DNA from 2 places in the Shewanella sp. 2_MG-2023 genome. Region 1 is predicted to be linked to the other one. Evidence: riboswitches for the same ligand, from Rfam matches in the RefSeq annotation. Region 1 holds a riboswitch; the other holds the start of a gene.

What was found. A riboswitch is a leader RNA that binds a small molecule or an ion and turns the genes downstream of it on or off. The one in region 1 is predicted to bind lysine.
Region 2: another riboswitch for lysine. It lies ahead of lysC (lysine-sensitive aspartokinase 3); the one in region 1 lies ahead of Q4600_RS20575 (Na+/H+ antiporter NhaC family protein).

Annotation. Positions count from the first base shown of each region.
Region 1 covers NZ_JAUOSO010000031.1:2,052-11,725, forward strand. The annotation lists gene Q4600_RS20570 (M3 family metallopeptidase) at 309-2,453, shown strand; gene Q4600_RS20575 (Na+/H+ antiporter NhaC family protein) at 2,534-4,090, opposite strand; lysine riboswitch at 4,168-4,388, opposite strand; gene Q4600_RS20580 (electron transfer flavoprotein subunit alpha/FixB family protein) at 5,293-6,216, opposite strand; gene Q4600_RS20585 (electron transfer flavoprotein subunit beta/FixA family protein) at 6,219-6,968, opposite strand; gene Q4600_RS20590 (H-NS family nucleoid-associated regulatory protein) at 7,416-7,820, shown strand; gene rcsF (Rcs stress response system protein RcsF) at 7,974-8,369, shown strand; gene tsaA (tRNA (N6-threonylcarbamoyladenosine(37)-N6)-methyltransferase TrmO) at 8,394-9,131, shown strand; gene Q4600_RS20605 (acyltransferase) at 9,200-9,674, shown strand, end outside.
Region 2 covers NZ_JAUOSO010000005.1:128,112-137,785, reverse strand. The annotation lists gene Q4600_RS07160 (site-2 protease family protein) at 1-901, shown strand, start outside; gene Q4600_RS07155 (succinylglutamate desuccinylase/aspartoacylase family protein) at 1,083-2,222, opposite strand; gene lysC (lysine-sensitive aspartokinase 3) at 2,244-3,593, opposite strand; lysine riboswitch at 3,735-3,911, opposite strand; gene Q4600_RS07145 (DUF3293 domain-containing protein) at 4,445-4,879, opposite strand; gene arcA (two-component system response regulator ArcA) at 5,562-6,278, shown strand; gene Q4600_RS07135 (S9 family peptidase) at 6,563-8,839, opposite strand; gene Q4600_RS07130 (hypothetical protein) at 8,945-9,079, opposite strand; gene Q4600_RS07125 (class 1 fructose-bisphosphatase) at 9,078-9,674, shown strand, end outside.

The sequences.
Region 1 (9,674 bases):
TATAATCGCCGTTATTCTATCATCGAATCGACTTTTAAATAAGCCGATTACAGATTTAATAGCGTGAAGCTGTTAACAGGTTTTCTGGCAAATTACTGAGGCTATAACAACTAGCAAGTAAGGCGTGACAACCGTAAACCTCGCATACATTAACAAAATTTACATTCTGCAATAAATTAGATCACAGTTTTACGCTCTGTTAAGTCCATAACAATTACAGGCATCACAAAACCCAACATTCTTCATATACGATTAAGAAACAATTGATAAATTGCATAAACAATTATAATTAAGGAAGTAGAAAGTCGATGCATAAAACAATTGTCGCAGTAGCCATTGCTACTACCCTCGCTTTAGGCGGTTGCAGTTACAACAATTCAAACAACTCAACTGAAACAGCAACACAAGAGGCTGCAGTGCAACAGAATCCACTATTACAAGCCAGTGTTTTACAGTATCAGGCACCTGACTTTAGCCAGCTTAAAGATGAGCATTATCTGCCAGCCCTTGAGCTCGGTATGGCGCAGCATTACCAACAAATTTTGGATATTGCCGCTAACCCAGCTGCCGCCACGTTTGAGAATACCATTGCCGCAATGGAAAAAAGTGGCGCTTTACTAACCCGTACCTCGAGCATTTTCTATAACCTTACAGGTTCAAATAGCAACCCAGAGCTGCGTAAAGTACAAGGTATTATGGCGCCTAAAATGGCTGCTCACTCAGATAACATCAACCTGAACCCTGAGCTTTTTGCCCGTATTCAAACCATTTACGCTAACCGCTTGACCATGTCGCTGACTGATGAAGAAGTCCGTTTAGTTGAAGTCTATCATCAGCGTTTTGTACTGGCGGGCGCCAAACTAACTGAAGCTGAAAAGCAGCAAATCCGTGAGTTAAATGAAGAGCAATCAACCCTCACCAATGAATTTGCTCAAAGGCTATTAAGACTAAGTAAAGAAATTGCTGTAACTGTGGACGATGAGGGTCAACTTGCAGGCTTATCAACATCAGCAATCGCTGCAGCAAAAGCGGATGCCGCTGCTGCGGGATTTGACGGCCAATACTTACTTAACATCACCAATACCACTCGTCAGCCAGTATTGGCGCAGCTAGATAATCGAGCATTACGTCAGCAAGTATGGGAAGCATCTGCTAACCGTGGCTTAACAGGCGAAAATGAAACGGCTTCATTAGTGGCACGTTTAGCACAGCTTCGGGCTAAAAAAGCCAAACTATTAGGTTTCGACACTTGGTCTGACTACCGCTTGGCGCCGCAAATGGCAAAAACACCTGAAGCGGTATATGACATGTTCGGCTCTATGGTGCCTGCGGTCGTTGAAAATACCCAAAAAGAAGCTGCAGACATTCAAGCGATGATTGACAAAACCGGCGGCGACTTTACTCTAGCGCCATGGGACTGGGCTTATTACGCTGAGCTAGTGCGTAAAGAAAAATTTGACTTAGATTCAGCATCAATCAAGCCTTACTTTGAATTTAATCGCGTACTTGAAGATGGGGTTTTCTTTACCTTACAAGAGCTTTACGGCGTAACGCTTAAGCCGCGCCCAGACTTACCTGTGTATCATCCTGATGTAAAAGCTTACGAGATGTTTGATGAAGACGGGTCAAGCATGGCTATCTTCTACGCTGATTACTTTGCCCGTGAAGGCAAACGTGGCGGCGCATGGATGAGCTCTTTTGTTGGCCAGTCAGAGCTATTAAATCAAAAGCCTGTCGTTGTAAACGTGATGAACATTAAAAAGGCGCCTGAAGGCCAGCCAACGTTTGTGAGCTACGATGAAGCAACGACTATGTTCCATGAAATGGGCCACGGTACTCATGGTATGTTCTCAAAAGTGAAATACCCTTCACTAGCGGGAACTTCTGTTTCACGTGACTTTGTAGAATTCCCGTCAACCTTTGAGGAAGACTGGGCCGCACATCCCAAAGTACTTGCTAATTACGCCAAGCATTATGATACGGGTAAACCTATCCCTGATGATTTGCTGCAGAAGCTACTGGCATCAAGAAGCTTTAACCAAGGCTTCGATACGTTAGAGTACATGTCGGCAGCTCTGCTTGACCTAGAATGGCATGCACTGGACGCTGATGCTCCTTTACAGAACGTTGAGCAATTCGAAGCCAATGCTTTGAAAAAACACGGCGTTGATTTGCCTGCAGTGCCGCCACGTTACCGCTCAACCTACTTTGCGCATGCATTCCCTGGCGGTTACTCAGCAAGCTATTACGCTTATATGTGGAGTGAAATTCTTGCAGCTGATGCTTTTGCTTACGTGCAAACTCAAGGTGGTTTAAATCGCGAAATAGGCATGAAGTTTAGAAAAACGATTCGTGAAGTGGGTAACAGTGTACCGCCGATGGAAGCGTATCAAAACTTTAGAGGCCAAGCCCCAACCACTGAAGGATTACTTGAGCGCCGCGGCTTAAATTAATTAGCCTAACGTATACAGTAAATACAAAAATGCCACTCAATTGAGTGGCATTTTTTATATCAGAATATTAAAACCAGTCGTTACTTAGTTGCTATTTTAAGCCCTAATACTGCTAGTACAAATAACACTGAACAAGTAATAAAGCCCATTGCTACAGAGCCAGTAAAACCAAGCACTGTGTAACCGACAATACTGATAACAGCGACAATCAAGGCATACGGTAATTGCGTCATTACGTGGTCTAAGTGATGACAGCTCGCACCCGTTGACGACAAGATGGTGGTATCCGAGATTGGTGAACAATGGTCACCGAATACTGCACCAGATAATACTGCGGCTAACATTGGTAACATCATTGTGCTGTCACTGCCCATCGCCATATCCGCTGCGATTGGCAACATGATACCGAACGTTCCCCAGCTTGTGCCGGTTGAGAAAGCGGTTAAACCAGCAAGCAAGAATAATACTGCAGGTAATAATGCAAACGGGATATTACCAGTAGCAAGGCTTGCCATGTACTTACCTGTTTCAAGCTCACCAATCACTGATGCGATGGTCCAAGCAAATAACAAGATGTAGATAGCAGGTAGCATTGATTTCGCGCCGACCTTAAGGCCAGTAAACATCATGCTAGCACTGATTTTTTGTTGAATTGTCAGTAGTACCGTCACAACTAAGCCCACAAGTGACCCGTAAAATAATGACTCACTCACTTCAGTGTTTTCAAAAGCACCTAGTACGCTAAACTTTAGGCCTTCACTTGCTAGTGCATCCGCACCAGTTGCAACCATAAAGTAAATCGTCGCTGCCACCAAAACAAAAATCGGTAGGAATAGACCTAGAATTTTACCCGTATCTGCTTCTGGTAAATCAGCCGTTGCACCTGGTGGTAAGCCTTTGCTTTCGTCAAACAATTCACCTTTTTGCGCATTACGTTCATGTTGACGCATTGGGCCAATATCTAAGCCAAAGATAGCCACACAAAGTAATAGTAATAAAGCGAAAATGGCGTAGAAATTCATCGGCACCATTTGTAAGAAAACGCTTAGGTGTCCAGTGTCGGCAAAGCCATGTGCCGTTAAAATACCGCCGATTAATGCGATGATATATGCACCCCAGCTAGAAACGGGTGAGATAACACAAACTGGCGCAGCTGTTGAATCGAGCAAATAGGCTAACTTAGCGCGAGAAATATGATAACGGTCGGTAATAGGACGTGCGATTGAGCCAACAACAATGCTGTTGAAGTAGTCATCAATAAACACCACACAACCTAAGAACATCGTCATCAGTTTGGCATCACGCTTATTACGAATACGTTGATGTGCCCAATCGGCAAAAGCGCGAGCTGAACCACTGACTGTGATTAACGCGGTGATCATCCCAAGTACCACTAAGAAGCCAATGATCTGTAAATTCCACGCGTTTAGCGCGCCATCATCCCATACTAGACTGGTTACAGTGCTAAAGAGGTGACTTGCTGCAGTACCTATTGAAAAGTCACTTAAAAGCACCACACCGGCAAGAATACCTAAGCCAAGTGAAAGAAGCACTTTACGTGTGACCACTGCAAGAATAATTGCCACAACAGGAGGCAAAAGCGAAAGTGCCGAATCGGCGTAACTTGTTATCATCATTTTTTATAATTTCTTCGTTGAGTACGAATGGAGGATAACTGATAAGGCAAGACAACGCAGAAAGCGAAGACAAGGATCTTTTCAGTAGCACTCCACAGTAATATCGATATCAACATCGATATCCATTGTTTTATCCTCACGGATAAAAATTACTATGACAGTGCAGCCCCTTTCGGAAACTGCCCCAGCAAACGGTTTTGATATAACCAGTTCGCTTCGGCACCAAATCCTTTCCGTTTAAGTTATTGGTATCACCCAACGTAAACTTACTGATATTTGATGCGCCTCTACTTATGTATTCAGCACAGTGAGAGCCTTATTTGAAGCTCTCTGCCGATACACATCACTATACAAACATAAGCGCGAGGTTAATTGCCAGATAAAAGTAGCTTATCTTGTGAGAAATAACATCACAATCAAAAAACGCCACAGCGGCTTATCAAGGGTGTAACGATTTATTAGCAAGCGTTGTTTTATCCATCAATATCACCATTTCAAGGGATGTTTGACCAAATAGGAGGGGTTATACTATTTTCAGACCTGATTAAGCTGTACTGCTCTACGAGATAATTTTTGTTTGATAAAATCAACGGACTTAATACTCAAACTTAATTTAAGATGCTATTTAACGCTAGACAGTGCGTGCTTGCGTGCGTGCGTGTGTATGTGTCTGTCTGTCTGTATAGATGCGTGACAAGTCATAATCAATAAGTAAATGCCTTGAAAGTATTGCTATTGAATAACAATCATAAACTAATCCCCCCATTAGTTTATGATTGTGTTTCACCTAACAGGTCACTCCCTTTAAAAAGTTAAAGCATCAGATTATGCATTATCAATATAGGCCGAACCGAGATATTTAGGCTAAAGGCTTAATTATTAATACCTTAATTATTGAGTTTAATTATTAAGACTTTAAAAGCCATATAAACTTATCCAAAATGAATAAGTATGCAAATAAAAACAAATCAATGGCTGGGTTATTCACAACGGTAATAAATATCTAAGGCTGAAATGACTAATCTAAAACAAAAATGTAGCTACTGACTAATTTACTCTTGTCTAACTTGAGTTTACTGCCACGCATGGCGATTTTACTGGCTATAAAGCAAAAAAGGTTTTTGCCAATATGACAAAAACCTTCCTAAAATGCATAAAACTTACTGTTTAAACCAGCCTATAAATAATAGGTAAAATACTGATTATAATAAATTAGTAAGTTCTGGAATCGCATCAAACAAATCAGCTTCAAGACCATAGTCAGCGACTTGGAATATAGGCGCTTCAGGATCTTTGTTAATCGCGACAATCACTTTTGAATCTTTCATGCCCGCTAAATGCTGAATCGCACCAGAAATACCCACAGCGATATATAAGTCAGGCGCAACAATTTTACCTGTTTGACCCACTTGTAAATCATTCGGTACAAAACCCGCATCTACTGCAGCACGTGATGCACCGACAGCAGCGGTCATTTTGTCAGCAAGCGCTTCAAGAATGGCAAAATTCTCTCCACTACCCATACCACGGCCACCAGAAACAATCACACCAGCGCTACCTAACTCAGGACGCTCTGATTCAGTCAATGTTTGCGATACAAACACAGTCTTAGCTTCGGCGACAAAATCTACCGCCACAGCTTCTGCACTGCCTTCGTTGCCCACTGCATCAAATGCACTCGTGCGCACAGTTAACACTTTCGTGTCATCTAAACTTTGTACTGTTGCTAAAGCAGAGCCAGCATAGATAGGACGAACAAATGTGTCTGCACTAACAACTTCAATCACTTCTGAAATTTGTGCGACGTCCAATAACGCAGCCACGCGAGGTAGAGTATCTTTACCAACACTTGTCGCAGCGGCCACAACGTAGTCGTAATCGCCAGCAAGCTTAAGCACGAGTTCTGATAAATTTTCAGCCATTTGTGCTTCATATGCAGCTGCATCAGCCACTAAAACCTTACTGACGCCAGTTAATGCTTGCGCAGCAGTAACAGCTGCAGCACATGCACTGCCAGCCACTAATACATGAACATCACCGCCAATGGCTGTCGCAGCGCTAACTACTTTTGCTGTGTCTAATTTTAAACTTGCATTGTCGTGCTCTGCTAATACTAAAATGGCCATAATTAGATCACCTTCGCTTCATTTTTTAACTTTTCAACTAGCTCAGCTACTGAACTCACCATGATGCCTGCTTGACGTTCAGCAGGAGGCGTCACTTTAACGATAGTTTGGTGTGCTTTTAAGCTAACACCTAAATCATCAATTGAAAGCGTCTCAAGCGGCTTACGCTTCGCTTTCATAATATTAGGCAGTGAAGCGTAACGAGGTTCATTTAAACGTAAATCAGCTGTCACAACCGCTGGCAATGGCATTTTAAGGGTCTGTAAACCGCCATCGACTTCACGTGTTACTTCTGCGCCGTCTGCACTCAATTTAAGTTCTGATGCAAACGTGGCTTGAGGCATTTGGGTTAATGCAGCAAGCATTTGGCCAGTTTGGTTGTTGTCGCCATCGATAGATTGCTTACCAAAAATCACTAAATCTGCTTGTTCTTTTTCTTGCACCGCTTTAAGAATTTTAGCAATTGATAAAGGCACTAGCCCTTCATCCGTTTGCACATGAATAGCGCGATCAGCACCAAGTGCCATAGAGGTACGTAGCTGTTCTTGCACAGCTTTAGCTCCAATACTCACCACCACGACTTCAGTCGCACTTCCCGCTTCTTTTAATCGAACTGCTTCTTCAACAGCAATTTCACAAAATGGGTTTAACGCCATTTTTAAATTAGCAGTATCAACATTTGTGTTATCAGCCTTTACTCTGACTTTCACATTGGCATCGACTACGCGCTTTACAGGCACCAATACTTTCATGGGATTTCCTTCTACACCTTCAATGTATGTGGATGGCACATTGGCTATCACCAATGCAATATGGCACAACTTTACGTCCTGTTAACGTTAACGTCAACCAAAGTCAAACACTTGTTTATATCTTTTTTTGTTAACTTGGTCGGTATAAATAAGTTGTATTAAGCATTTATTTATTTATCAGGCGGGATATTTGCGTTTTTTTATTTAAAATTTGTTCATTTAAGGATTTTTTATTTGATCCAATCAAATTTAGTTTCTATTATTAAAGGCGATTCAAGTAACCGTGTTTTTCTACTATTATTTTGTTTTAACATTTTAAATAGTCAAATCAATTTACACTCTCGTTTGATAACAATTAAACAATCTAGAGTTTTGGTAAGTATTATTTAATAGCCACAGAATTACTTGAGATACTTATTAATTAAAATCATTAGGATGCACATTGATATGAGTGACTTTTTAGAAATTTTAACACATGGTCGTCGTTTTAAAGCTGCTGTAAAAGAGTTATCACTAGAAGATTTACGTGAGCTTTCAGTTAAGTTAGAAAAGATTATCACTGAAAGAGAAGAAGACGAAAAAGCTGAATTAGAAGCGAATGCTGAACGTAATGAACGTATAGCCGAAATATTAGCTCAAATTGAAAACAGTGGTTTATCAATTGAAGACTTAGGCGAAATTACTGCTAAGCCAGCACCTAAAAAGCGTGCCCCTCGCCCGGCTAAATACCAAATTGAAGTTGATGGTGAATTAATTCAGTGGACAGGCCAAGGTCGTATGCCAACGGTATTTAAAAACCAAATTGATGCAGGCAAGAAAATGGAAGACTTTTTAATTCCTGGTATGGAATAAAAGTTCACCTTTTTGAAATTAAAGAGCTTACTTCGGTAGGCTCTTTTGTTATCTGCATAAGCCTTTATCAAGTATTTCCACAATCCTGTAAGCCATGTAAACTGTAGGCAATATAGACTCCTCTTTAATGCTCTAAATAAATTAGGCCGTATTATGAACACTTCTCAAACGATTGCGTTAATCACCCTCTTCTCTACAGTACTTTTATCAGCATGTTCAAGTAATTACACCTTTAATAGTAATTTAGATGGTGAAGCTATCGATGAATACTTTAAGCCGACAAGTGTTGAATTGTATATTGACGGTGCAAGCCCCAAAGGCCCCTATGAAATCGTTGGCTTAGTTGAAGGTGAATCTTGTCAAGAAACAGAATCAGGTGTGCCAGCTAATATTGCAGATGCACGCACCCAAGCACGTAAAAAAGCAGTCGAACTAGGCGCGAATGGCTTAATAGTGAAAAAGTGTCTATTAACAGAACAAAAGACCAATACTTGTTATACCCAAGCATTTTGTGTCGGCCAGGCGATTAAAACAGCCACAGCTCAATAACCTTTAAATATATTAGTTATATAAATGAATAAATACTCTGAACAGTCTTTTAATTCTCAAATTGAAGCTGTTGCAATATGTCGCACCCCGTACAAACAAAAGTTTGGAATACCGCGACAACCTGGACTAGTCAATGTTCGTGGCTGGGTTGAGCTTGCTCCCCATGTTAATAACATCGATGCAGTAAGAGGTATTGAGCAATATTCTCACTTATGGCTACTTTTTTGTTTTCACGAAAATTTAGCTCAAGGTTGGAAAAATACGGTTAGGCCACCCAGACTAGGTGGCAATGAAAAGCTAGGGGTATTTGCCACTCGCTCAACGTTTAGGCCAAACGGCATTGGTCAGTCAGTGGTTAAATTACACAATGTTGTGCAACGAAATGGCAAAGTCTGTTTAGAAATATCGGGGATGGATTTATTAGACGGTACGCCAATCATTGATATTAAACCTTATATTCCTTTTTCTGATGCTATTGATAATGCCAGTGGTGGTATTGCGCAATCTGCACCACAATTAATTGACGTACAATTTAGTCAATTAGCTGAAAGCCAATTGGCTGAATATTCGAACGAAAATAAAGTGGCTGATTTAAAACAAGTGGTCAATGATGTTTTAGCTCAAGACCCTCGTCCTGCTTATAAAAAAGCAAAAGCTGATACTAAGATATATCAAGTGGCTTTATATGATATCGATATTTTTTGGCACCTTAATAATGACAAAATTGAAGTGATAGAGATTAAACCCACTTCGGTTTGTTAGCTATTGTTTCTCCCTTACAAACAAGCAAGTATTACTCTTCCATCATTATTTAATATAAGCCCATAACCATGACTCAAGATAAACCTGATTATCAAGCACAACATAAAAAACGTTTGTCTTGGATGCCTTGGCTTTATTTTTCATTAAAAGAAAAACACTTAATCTGGGCTAAGCCTTGGCAAGATGATATTCAGCAGCATTTATCTTCAGTTGAAACCGTCCATATTGGTGAGCAGTGTTTCATCGCGCCAGAAGCAAGGATATTTGCTGAGCGTGGCCGAGATATCCGTATCGGCGACCAATGTATGATTGCTGCTGATGTGTTTTTACATGGCCCTATCACCATGGGCAAAGAAGTCGCCATTAATCATGGTTGCTCGTTTGATGGCGGTAGAGTGGGTATTACCATTGGAGACAGAACTCGCATTGCCAATAATGTCACTATATATGCCTTTAATCATGGCATGTCAGTAGACTCCCCCATATACCAACAACCTGTGACAGCCAAAGGGATTACCATTGGTGAAGATGTTTGGATTGGCG
Region 2 (9,674 bases), on a different contig from region 1:
TCTCGAAGCCGATGTGCAATGGCAGCCGTTTCTCATAAACTATGTAGTGCTCGTCGATAAAGACACCATTGCTGAAGGACAACGTAATACCAAGGATATTGAACAACAAGTTCCTGAAGTTGCCCCAGTAAAAAAACAACAATTCAGTATGGTGGGATTGGCATCTTTAGGATTTAAATTACTTAAAAGTGCCAAAGTGGTTAAAGCGATGCTGGCAGCTGCGAGTGTTGCTGCCTATTCGTGGCTTTTTTCAATCGAGTTTGCCTTGGCATTAATCGCTTGTTTGGTTATCCATGAGTACGGTCATATCAAGGCAATGAAACACTTTGGCATGAAGACTAAAGGCATCTATCTCATCCCATTCATGGGTGGTTTAGCGGTCAGTGACGAGCGCATTAATACCCGTTGGCAAAATGTAGTGATATCTATCATGGGGCCCACATTTGGCTTAATAATGTCGATAGGTTGCATGATAGCTTACTGGGTCACTGGCAATATATTCTTCGCTGGCCTCGCTAGTTTTAACGCCTTACTAAACCTGTTTAATTTACTACCAATTTTACCTTTAGATGGCGGTCATATTTTAAAAAGCATTACCTTTTCGATGAACAGCATGGTCGGGCTTATCGCCTGTATGGCTGGCGCAGCAATCGGTGTGTTCATCAGTTACAGTTTAGGTTTAGCATTACTTGGTTTCTTGTTATTAATCGGTAGCCTAGAAATTGTGTTTGAATGGAAAACCCGCCATCAAAGTCATTTATTACCGTTAGATAGATACGGCCAGATATTTTCTACGATTTGGTATTTTTTAACTGTGGGTATTTTGATTGGAATTATCTGGTACTTTGCAGGCTCTGGTGATGACATGCTGGCTATGCCACTTGAAATATTGAAGAGTTAACAAGAATTAAAGTGGGTTATTTCGAAAGTTTAACCCACTTACCTTACGCAGTTTATATTTGGTATTGAGTGTCCCAAATGATAGCTAAGTTCTAGTCCTAAGTTCTAAGTTCTAAGCACTACGCCCTAAGCCTAAGCCTAAGCTCTAAGCTCTAAACTCTAAACCCAGGAAAAATCATACATCATTTAATCTCAAACACATTCGTCATCACTTTATACAGCTCAGTACCTTGATGCACTGATGCCGAAGCAAAGTGCAAAACAGGCACGCAATCACAAGGTAAACTCACTGACGTTAACGCTTGTTCTGAGCCATATTGATCAAGTCTTAATAGGGTAACTAACGACTCACCTGCTGCCAGCGGCTTGCCCACTTCTGCACAATATTCTACTAATCCCGCTTTTGGTGCATGAAACTTTTTGTAATCTTTCAAATAACAGCCCCAGCGCGGCATCTCAGCTGGTAGCACTTTCTCTTCAATCACACCTCGGTGACTCAAATAAGCCAAAATTCCTAGCGCATCTTCTTTAGCGTCGGCCATATCAATGCGCTCTTGGCTAGCCAGTTCTAAGGTAAATGCGGCAACCGGTACATCAAAATGACGTTGTTGGGTGGCGCAATATTGTTGAAGCTGCCACCATGGATAAAAAGCGGCTTCGTCCATCGCACCGCCAAATTCATTTGGAATTATCAATGAAAAGGGAATAGAGAAGAATCCAGCGGCTTCAACATCATATTCAGGACAATATAAATGTTTGGCTGATTTCGGACCAGTATGTAAATCTAATACAATATCAGCGTCGTGGGCCATTGATTGCAAGCTAACCGCAAGGCGGTGTCCTGTGCTTATGCCCCAAGTATTGGCGATACGTTGTTGACAGCTACGGGTTAATAATTCACGAAAAGCCACGACTAACTCAGCATCTGATAATCCTTGGTTTAGTTCAAACCATTGAGGAATATTGCTAATAATATCAGCATGTTCATAATATTCACGATTCCAATTGACCCCAGTGATCGGGTCAAACCGCCCCAGGGTAAACTCGCCACTTTTTTGGTTTATACCTAGTGGGTTAGCAAGTGGAAGACAGCGAATATCACCTAAAATAGTGTATGATTCTAGCAAGGTCATTAGCTGATAAATAACCGCATTACCTTGTACTTCTGCGCCATGAACATTTGCTTGAATGTACACAGAAGGCGCAGCGCTATCGCTTCCTTTAAAACTAAACAAAGGCGCTGTAAGCGCTTGACCAGTGGCCAATTCTCCCAACTCAACTTGCGAAGTCAGTGCTTTAGAAGTACCGGTTGATGCTGTCATTTTTAACCTTATTGGCATTACTTATTCAAATAGATTTTGATGCAATGAATTTACTACATCTGCCGCTTCTGATTCAGCCACTAACACACATAAGTTGTGTGGGCTCGCGCCTTGACAGATCATGCGAACATTATGGTTTTCTAGTACTGAGAATACACGACTACATATGCCAGCTGTTGAAGCGATTTTATTACCAATAATCGCGACTAAAGCGAGATTATCTTCTACTCTAACTCGGCAATGCTGTGATAACTCTTGCAATAACGACTCACTTAATAAGCCTTGACCGCTTGAATCTGAACCGGTTTTATCCAGTGTCAGCGAGACATTAACTTCTGATGTGGTAATTAAATCAACAGAGATTTTATGCTTAGCAAGCGTTGCGAAGGTTTCCGCTAAAAAGCCCTGAGCATGTAGCATTTGTAAGCTATGTAAATTTAGTAATGTTTGATCACGTCTTAAAGCAACGGCGCGAAAAACAGGGACCTCTTCAACTTGATGACGGATCCAGGTTCCGCCCTGCTCAGGTGCTTTACTTGAACCTACAAAGACTTGAATTTTTTGACGAACAGCAGGAAGAATAGTCGCAGGATGCAATACTTTGGCGCCAAAAGTCGCCATTTCAGCGGCTTCATTAAAGCTGATTTCAGGGATCGGTCTAGCATTAGGGGCCAAACGAGGGTCAGTAGTATAAATACCAGCAACATCAGTCCAAATCTCTACCGCATCAGCTTTAAGCGCTTCAGCCAATAAAGCTGCTGAATAATCACTGCCACCACGGCCTAATGTTGTCGTGTGCCCTTCACTGTCTGCACCAATAAACCCTTGAGTTACAATGACCTGTTCATTTAAAAGCGGCGCTAAATGTTCAGCGGCTAAAGAAGCAATACTCTCTATCTGTGGCTCTGCACGGCCAAAGTGACTATCGGTTCTCAGTACTTGTCTTACATCAAATGCACTCGAAGGCGTGCCTTTTTGGCGAATAACTGCTGAAAATAACAATGAAGAACATTGCTCACCCATTGAGAGTAACTCATCAATAATGGCTTTGCTTCTATCTAGCACTAACGCATCACTAAGTACTGACATTCTACTGAGTAGCTTATCAATTGTTGCCGCCACATCTTGTGGGCGCTCTAGCTTATCAACAATGTCATATTGAACTTGGGCAATTTGAGTCAACAAAGCCATACGGCGTTGGTCATTTACGTTGGCTTGAGTCAACTCAACCAGTAAATTAGTCACGCCACTTGAGGCACTCACGACAACAACACGAGTATTAGAATTAGCAAGAATGATACCTGCACAGCGATTCATTGCAGAAAAATCGGCAACCGATGTGCCTCCAAATTTAGCAACAACTAAACTCATGACAGCACCTCAGCAATAGGCTGACTAGCATTTACAGATTGAACAATAAGATTTAAAAACATGATTACGCTCCGAACTTACTTCGTTCGAAGAGCCTGGTGCAGTGATAACGCACCCTTAGAGAAGGGAAACAGCAATCTTTTCACCAGAAGCTCTCCACCAATTAATAGGTGACAATCGTTAGGATTCAGCCTAATCGACCGATATGAAGTTAAACCAATCACTTCGAATATCTCGGCGCTAATCTCCCTCATAAGTCATCATCGGAATAGGTTTTCCTCAGACTCACTACCTAGCTAACGCTCCTCTTCTGTTTCTCCCAATGGAAGAAAGTGAAAAATACCAATAAATGACCATCTAAGTCAATTCAGACTTGTAATAAAGTTACTAAATAACAGAATACTGAAAATACGACATTTAAATGCTTAATCAAACAGGAGAGCTTTTTTGAAGGAATTGATAAGATAAATACTTAAATTACAGCAACAAAGAAGAATACAAAAAACAATCTAATGGATAGTTGAAGCAAATATTATACATCTGCAATAACAAAAATAGCGATTACTGCTCAATGATGTCTTAAAAGGGTTTATATACCTCGCCAATGAATACGTATTTTCAATGCAATTGTGAACCGTCAGTAAGTGATAAATAGTTAGCTCTACAATCCGCTTTCAGAATGAAGCTGTTATTCAACCTTAATCTGCTCTTGCTAGAATAAAACCTACATAAAGATACCATTAACGACTTCTGGGCAGAGATCTCACCTTAATCAACAATACCTAATTAACAATACCTAATTAACAATACCTAATTAACAACAATACTTAATTAGCAATAATATCTAAAAATTACTCGTGCAAATCTGGTAGTTCATTCACTAGCTGGGTACGTGTTGTAAAGTCGCCAATCATCACTTCATCATCTGGCGCATCTCCGCAAGCCACTAGAGACAATAAACCTTGGTTCACATAATAAATCGCATGTTGTTTGAACTCTCGCCCTAATTCTAACGCCTGCTGTTTATCAATAAAGACTGCCCAGCTTTTTTCCATATGCGATAAATCAGGAGCTGCGCCAATAAGTGAACGATATGGACTGTTATATTGTTCAATTTTTCGCTGTAAACGACGGTCTAATAACCGATTTTGGCAAGGAGTGAGCACACTACCAAGAGGATTGTGTGCGGTGACAATGGCGAAAGGAATATCATTAGATAAGCGCTGCGTGAGTAAAAATTGTGTTCCTTGATACTTGTGCCAAAGGCTATCAATTAAATTATCCATTATCTAATATTCTCTGTTAATCCCAGTTAAGTGTAGCAAACCCTTATTCACGCTCATAGTCCATGTGATGCAAGTCACAAGAACAATAATTAAATTAAACAGCAAAATCAAAGGCTTATTAAAAAATTCAATTTTGTAACAATTCTAATGCGTAAATTTGTTAACATTTCATTTGTTAACAAATGCCTAAAACGAGTACAATAATCACCACTAGCTAGATTTTGCTACATAACTATAAGTTGTGGCACAAGCTGTTACATTTATCGGTACATTTTTTCACCATTAAATAATCAAGCTTGAGCATTTTGTTCTACATTTTTAGATAACATTAAATATAGAACATTATTAAATTGCCAAGGAACTTTTATGAGCAATTTAATCTCATAGTGTAACGAATCATTGTTTTAATAGATCTTTAGACTGATTGTGAGTGAGTTAAGACTCAGCATACAATGAGAATATGGATTTTTTATGATCACATTTATGTCACGTATGTCTCTTTTAATAATGTATTAAGCTGAGTGTATATAATGTAGCTAGTCATGAAGCGTGTTTTGTTCAGGGCAGACATAGATAAACACCTATCGTGAAATTTATAAATTATCGGCGTTTCATTAATAAACACGCCAACGCCCTAGTGCAACATGACTAGAATCAATTGTTTTTAATTTAGGTAAATAACATGCAAAACCCACACATTCTTATTGTTGAAGATGAAGCTGTAACCCGTAATACACTGCGTAGTATTTTTGAAGCAGAAGGGTATGTAGTAACTGAAGCAAACGATGGCGCAGAAATGCATAAAGCCATGCAGGATAATAAGATTAATCTTGTTGTTATGGATATCAATCTTCCTGGTAAAAACGGTTTATTGTTAGCTCGTGAGCTTCGTGAAATTAACAATATCGGCCTTATCTTCTTAACTGGTCGTGACAACGAAGTTGACAAAATTCTTGGTCTTGAAATTGGCGCTGATGACTACATCACTAAGCCATTCAACCCACGTGAATTAACTATCCGTGCTCGCAACTTATTAACTCGCGTTAATAGTGCTGGTGCAGAAATCGAAGAAAAAGGTTCTGTAGAATTCTACCGTTTCAATGGTTGGAGCTTAGAAATCAACAGCCGTTCTTTAGTAAGCCCACAAGGTGAATCTTATAAGCTTCCACGCAGTGAATTCCGCGCGATGCTTCACTTTGTAGAAAACCCAGGCAAAATCTTAACTCGTGCTGACTTGTTAATGAAGATGACTGGCCGTGAGCTTAAGCCACATGACCGTACTGTTGACGTAACCATTCGTCGCATCCGTAAGCATTTCGAAAGCTTACCTGATACGCCAGAAATCATCGCGACTATCCACGGTGAAGGCTATCGTTTTTGCGGTAACTTAGAAGATTAATTTTCGCTTATAGCGGAAATAAAAAAAGCCAAGTCGATGACTTGGCTTTTTTATTGGCTGTAATTCAGCTTAACGGACAAACTATATTACGAATATTCTTTGGCTAAAGCTCAATCTCGAAACGAAGGGGTAAGCTACGTTTTAAATACCGAGACGTTACTTCTTATGAATGTAGTTTAACTGATCGAATTATTTACGCCTTTTGTCTTTAAACAATTCAATTAAGCTCATTAAACACAAAGCCCCCGCTATCACATTGAGGGCTATTAGTACCGCTACCGTCATTACTTCAACTCATTTTCCAAGAAAGCAGCCAATGACTTATAAAGGTGATTTCTAACTTTTTCACCACGCATTGAATGTTTCGAACCTGGATAATCCATCATCTGAAATAATTTACCTTCATCCTGCAAGGCTTTATAAACGCGAGTGCTGTTTTCAAACAACACATTATCGTCAGCCATGCCGTGATACATCATCAATCCTGATTGATAATTTTTCACATAAGGTAAAACACTACTGGCATCATAACCTGTTTGATTTCTTTCAGGATGACCCATGTAACGTTCTGTGTAATGCGTATCATATAAACGCCAATCTGTGACCGGTGCGCCAGATATTGCAGCCTTAAAATAATCAGGTGCTTTAAATTGCGCCATCAATGCCATGTAACCGCCATAGCTATGACCATAAATCGCAATATTGTTTCCATCGATATAAGGCAGACTACGTAAATGATCTACGCCCACTTTCTGATCTTCGACTTCTGCATCGCCCATGTTTTGGAAAATAACATATTCAAACTCAGTACCACGGTGCGCAGAGCCACGATTATCTAATTGAAATACCGCAAAACCTTGTTGCAGTAGATACTGAGTAAAGTAATCCGCTTCGCTCCAACTATTCACCACTAATTGCGCATGTGGACCGCCATAAACGCGAACAACAACAGGGTATTTCTTACTGTCATCAAATGGTACAGGTTTAAATAAACGATATTGCAGTGCTTGGCCGTCTTCAGCTTTTAGCTCTCCAAACTCAGGCATTTGCCAAAGACCCGCAAAGTCATACAAAGGGTGTGACTGATTAACTTCATTTTGCTCAACCCAAGCTAATTGCTTACCTTTTTCATCGTGTAAGCTCACTTGTGGCGGCTGACTTAGGCTATTAAAGTAATCTAAGTAAACAGGTTTATTATCTGCAAATACCGCAGAATGCATGCCGTTACGGCTGGAGAGTTTTTCGATTTCGCCACCAGCTAATGGCACTCGGTATAAATGACGTTCAACTACAGAATCTTTACGACCAGAGAAATAAACCCATCCTGCTTTTTCATCAACTAACTCAAGCGCATCAACCGCCCAATCACCTTGGGTTAATTGCTTTAATACTTTGCCATTTACATCGAACAAATAAAGGTGGTTAAAACCATCACGTTCTGACGCCCAAATAAATGACTTTTGCTGTTTTAAAAACTGTAAATCATCATTGAGGTTAACCCAAGCTTCGCTTCGTTCAGCCACTACCGTTTTTGCAGGGTTATTGCTTTTAACATCTACAATGCGTAAATCAAGCGCTTGCTGATCGCGGCTTTGCCACTGAAATGATAAATGCTGACTATCAGGTAGCCATTTGACTCGCGGCAAATAAATATCTTTGTCTTTACCTAAATCGATCCATGAAACTTGTTGCTCTTTTCCTTCTTTGGCAAGCGTAATCACGCCTAACTCTATTTCAACGTTTGTTTTACCCGCATATGGGTAACGCTGCTCGGTGAGTTTAATCCCGTCTGCATAAATTTCATTACGTGTGACTAATTCAACGCCTGACTCATCAATACGAGTAAACGCGATAGATGACTCGTCTGGCGACCACCAATAACCTGTCATACGGCCCATTTCTTCCTGGGCGACAAATTCTGCCATACCATTTTTAATCGGACCTTTGCCATCAAAGGTCAACTGAGTCAGTTTTGAGCTAGCGAGTTCTAGTACATAAATGTTTTGTTCGCGCACAAAAGATACATACTTACCTTTTGGCGATAGTCGCGCATCAGTAACGAAACCTTCGCCAGTATCAAGCTCCACCGCTTTGTTATCAGCAATGGTAAAATAATATAAAGTGCCAGCAGCTGGGATCAATAATGCTTCGCTGTTATCAGCCCAGAAGTACTCCATGATCCCTTGACCATAAATACGTTGGCGCTCGCGGCGTGCTTTTTCTTCATCTGATAATTCACCCGAAGCTAATTTATCGGCATTGAGTAAAATACTGCGCTTTGCCGTTGCAATGTCCATTTGCCATAAATCGTAGAAGTGTTGATTATCTTCACGACTTGCAAGGTATGTCACCAATCTACCATCTGGAGACAACTTCAGTCCTCTAGGGCTTGCACCAGCTAAGGCTGGCGAAGCATGAATTCGTTCAATAGTAAGCGGAGTGTTATTACCTGTCATATTCATTGTTGAGGCCAATACGTAGGTCGAGAAAAGAGAACTAGTCATTACTAGCGGAATTACGGATAACACTGAAAGTGCCGTAGATTTCCATTTCGTCATCATGGTCATTCCTTACAAAAAATGATGGTGTAAATTTCTTATTGTTATTATTTTCAATTTAACCAAATACCAACCTAAAGTAGGTATTTTGCGTGAGTTTATAACAAATCAGTCCGAAGTCATATATTGCTCATCTTTTTCACGCTGTAATGTCACCCGAACTAAGGTATTATCTGTGGCAATAAAATAGAACATTAACCACTGGTTACCGACCTTAACCTCTACTGTCTTAGGAACAAGCATGCAAACTTTGACACAAACCCTTACAAAACAAGCTGTATCAGAATCTCTTTCACAATTAATTTTGAGCTTAGCTGACTGTTCAAAAGAAATTAGCCAAGCAGTTCGCCATGGCGCACTAGCAGGCGTTTTAGGTGCAACTGAACAAGAGAATGTCCAAGGCGAAACACAGAAGAAACTCGACGTTATCACCAACGATATGCTCAAAGATGCACTCAAAGCCGAAGGTAATGTGCGTGGTCTAGCATCTGAAGAAGAAGACTATGTGGTTGAAGTGAATAAGCAAGGTGAATACCTTGTGTGTTTTGATCCATTAGATGGTTCTTCAAACATTGATATTAATTCTTTGGTAGGCACTATTTTCTCAGTACTACCAGCACAAGCTGGTGAGTTAACTGAAAACAGCTTTTTACAAAATGGTCGTCAGCAAGTTGCTGCTGGTTATGTTCTATATGGCCCATCAACCATGATGGCATTAACGACAGGTAATGGCACTCAACTTTATACTCTAGACCCTGATACTAATGAATTCTTGTTAACAGATCCGAGTGTTAGCATCAGCCAAGACACTGCTGAGTTTGCCATCAATATGTCAAAC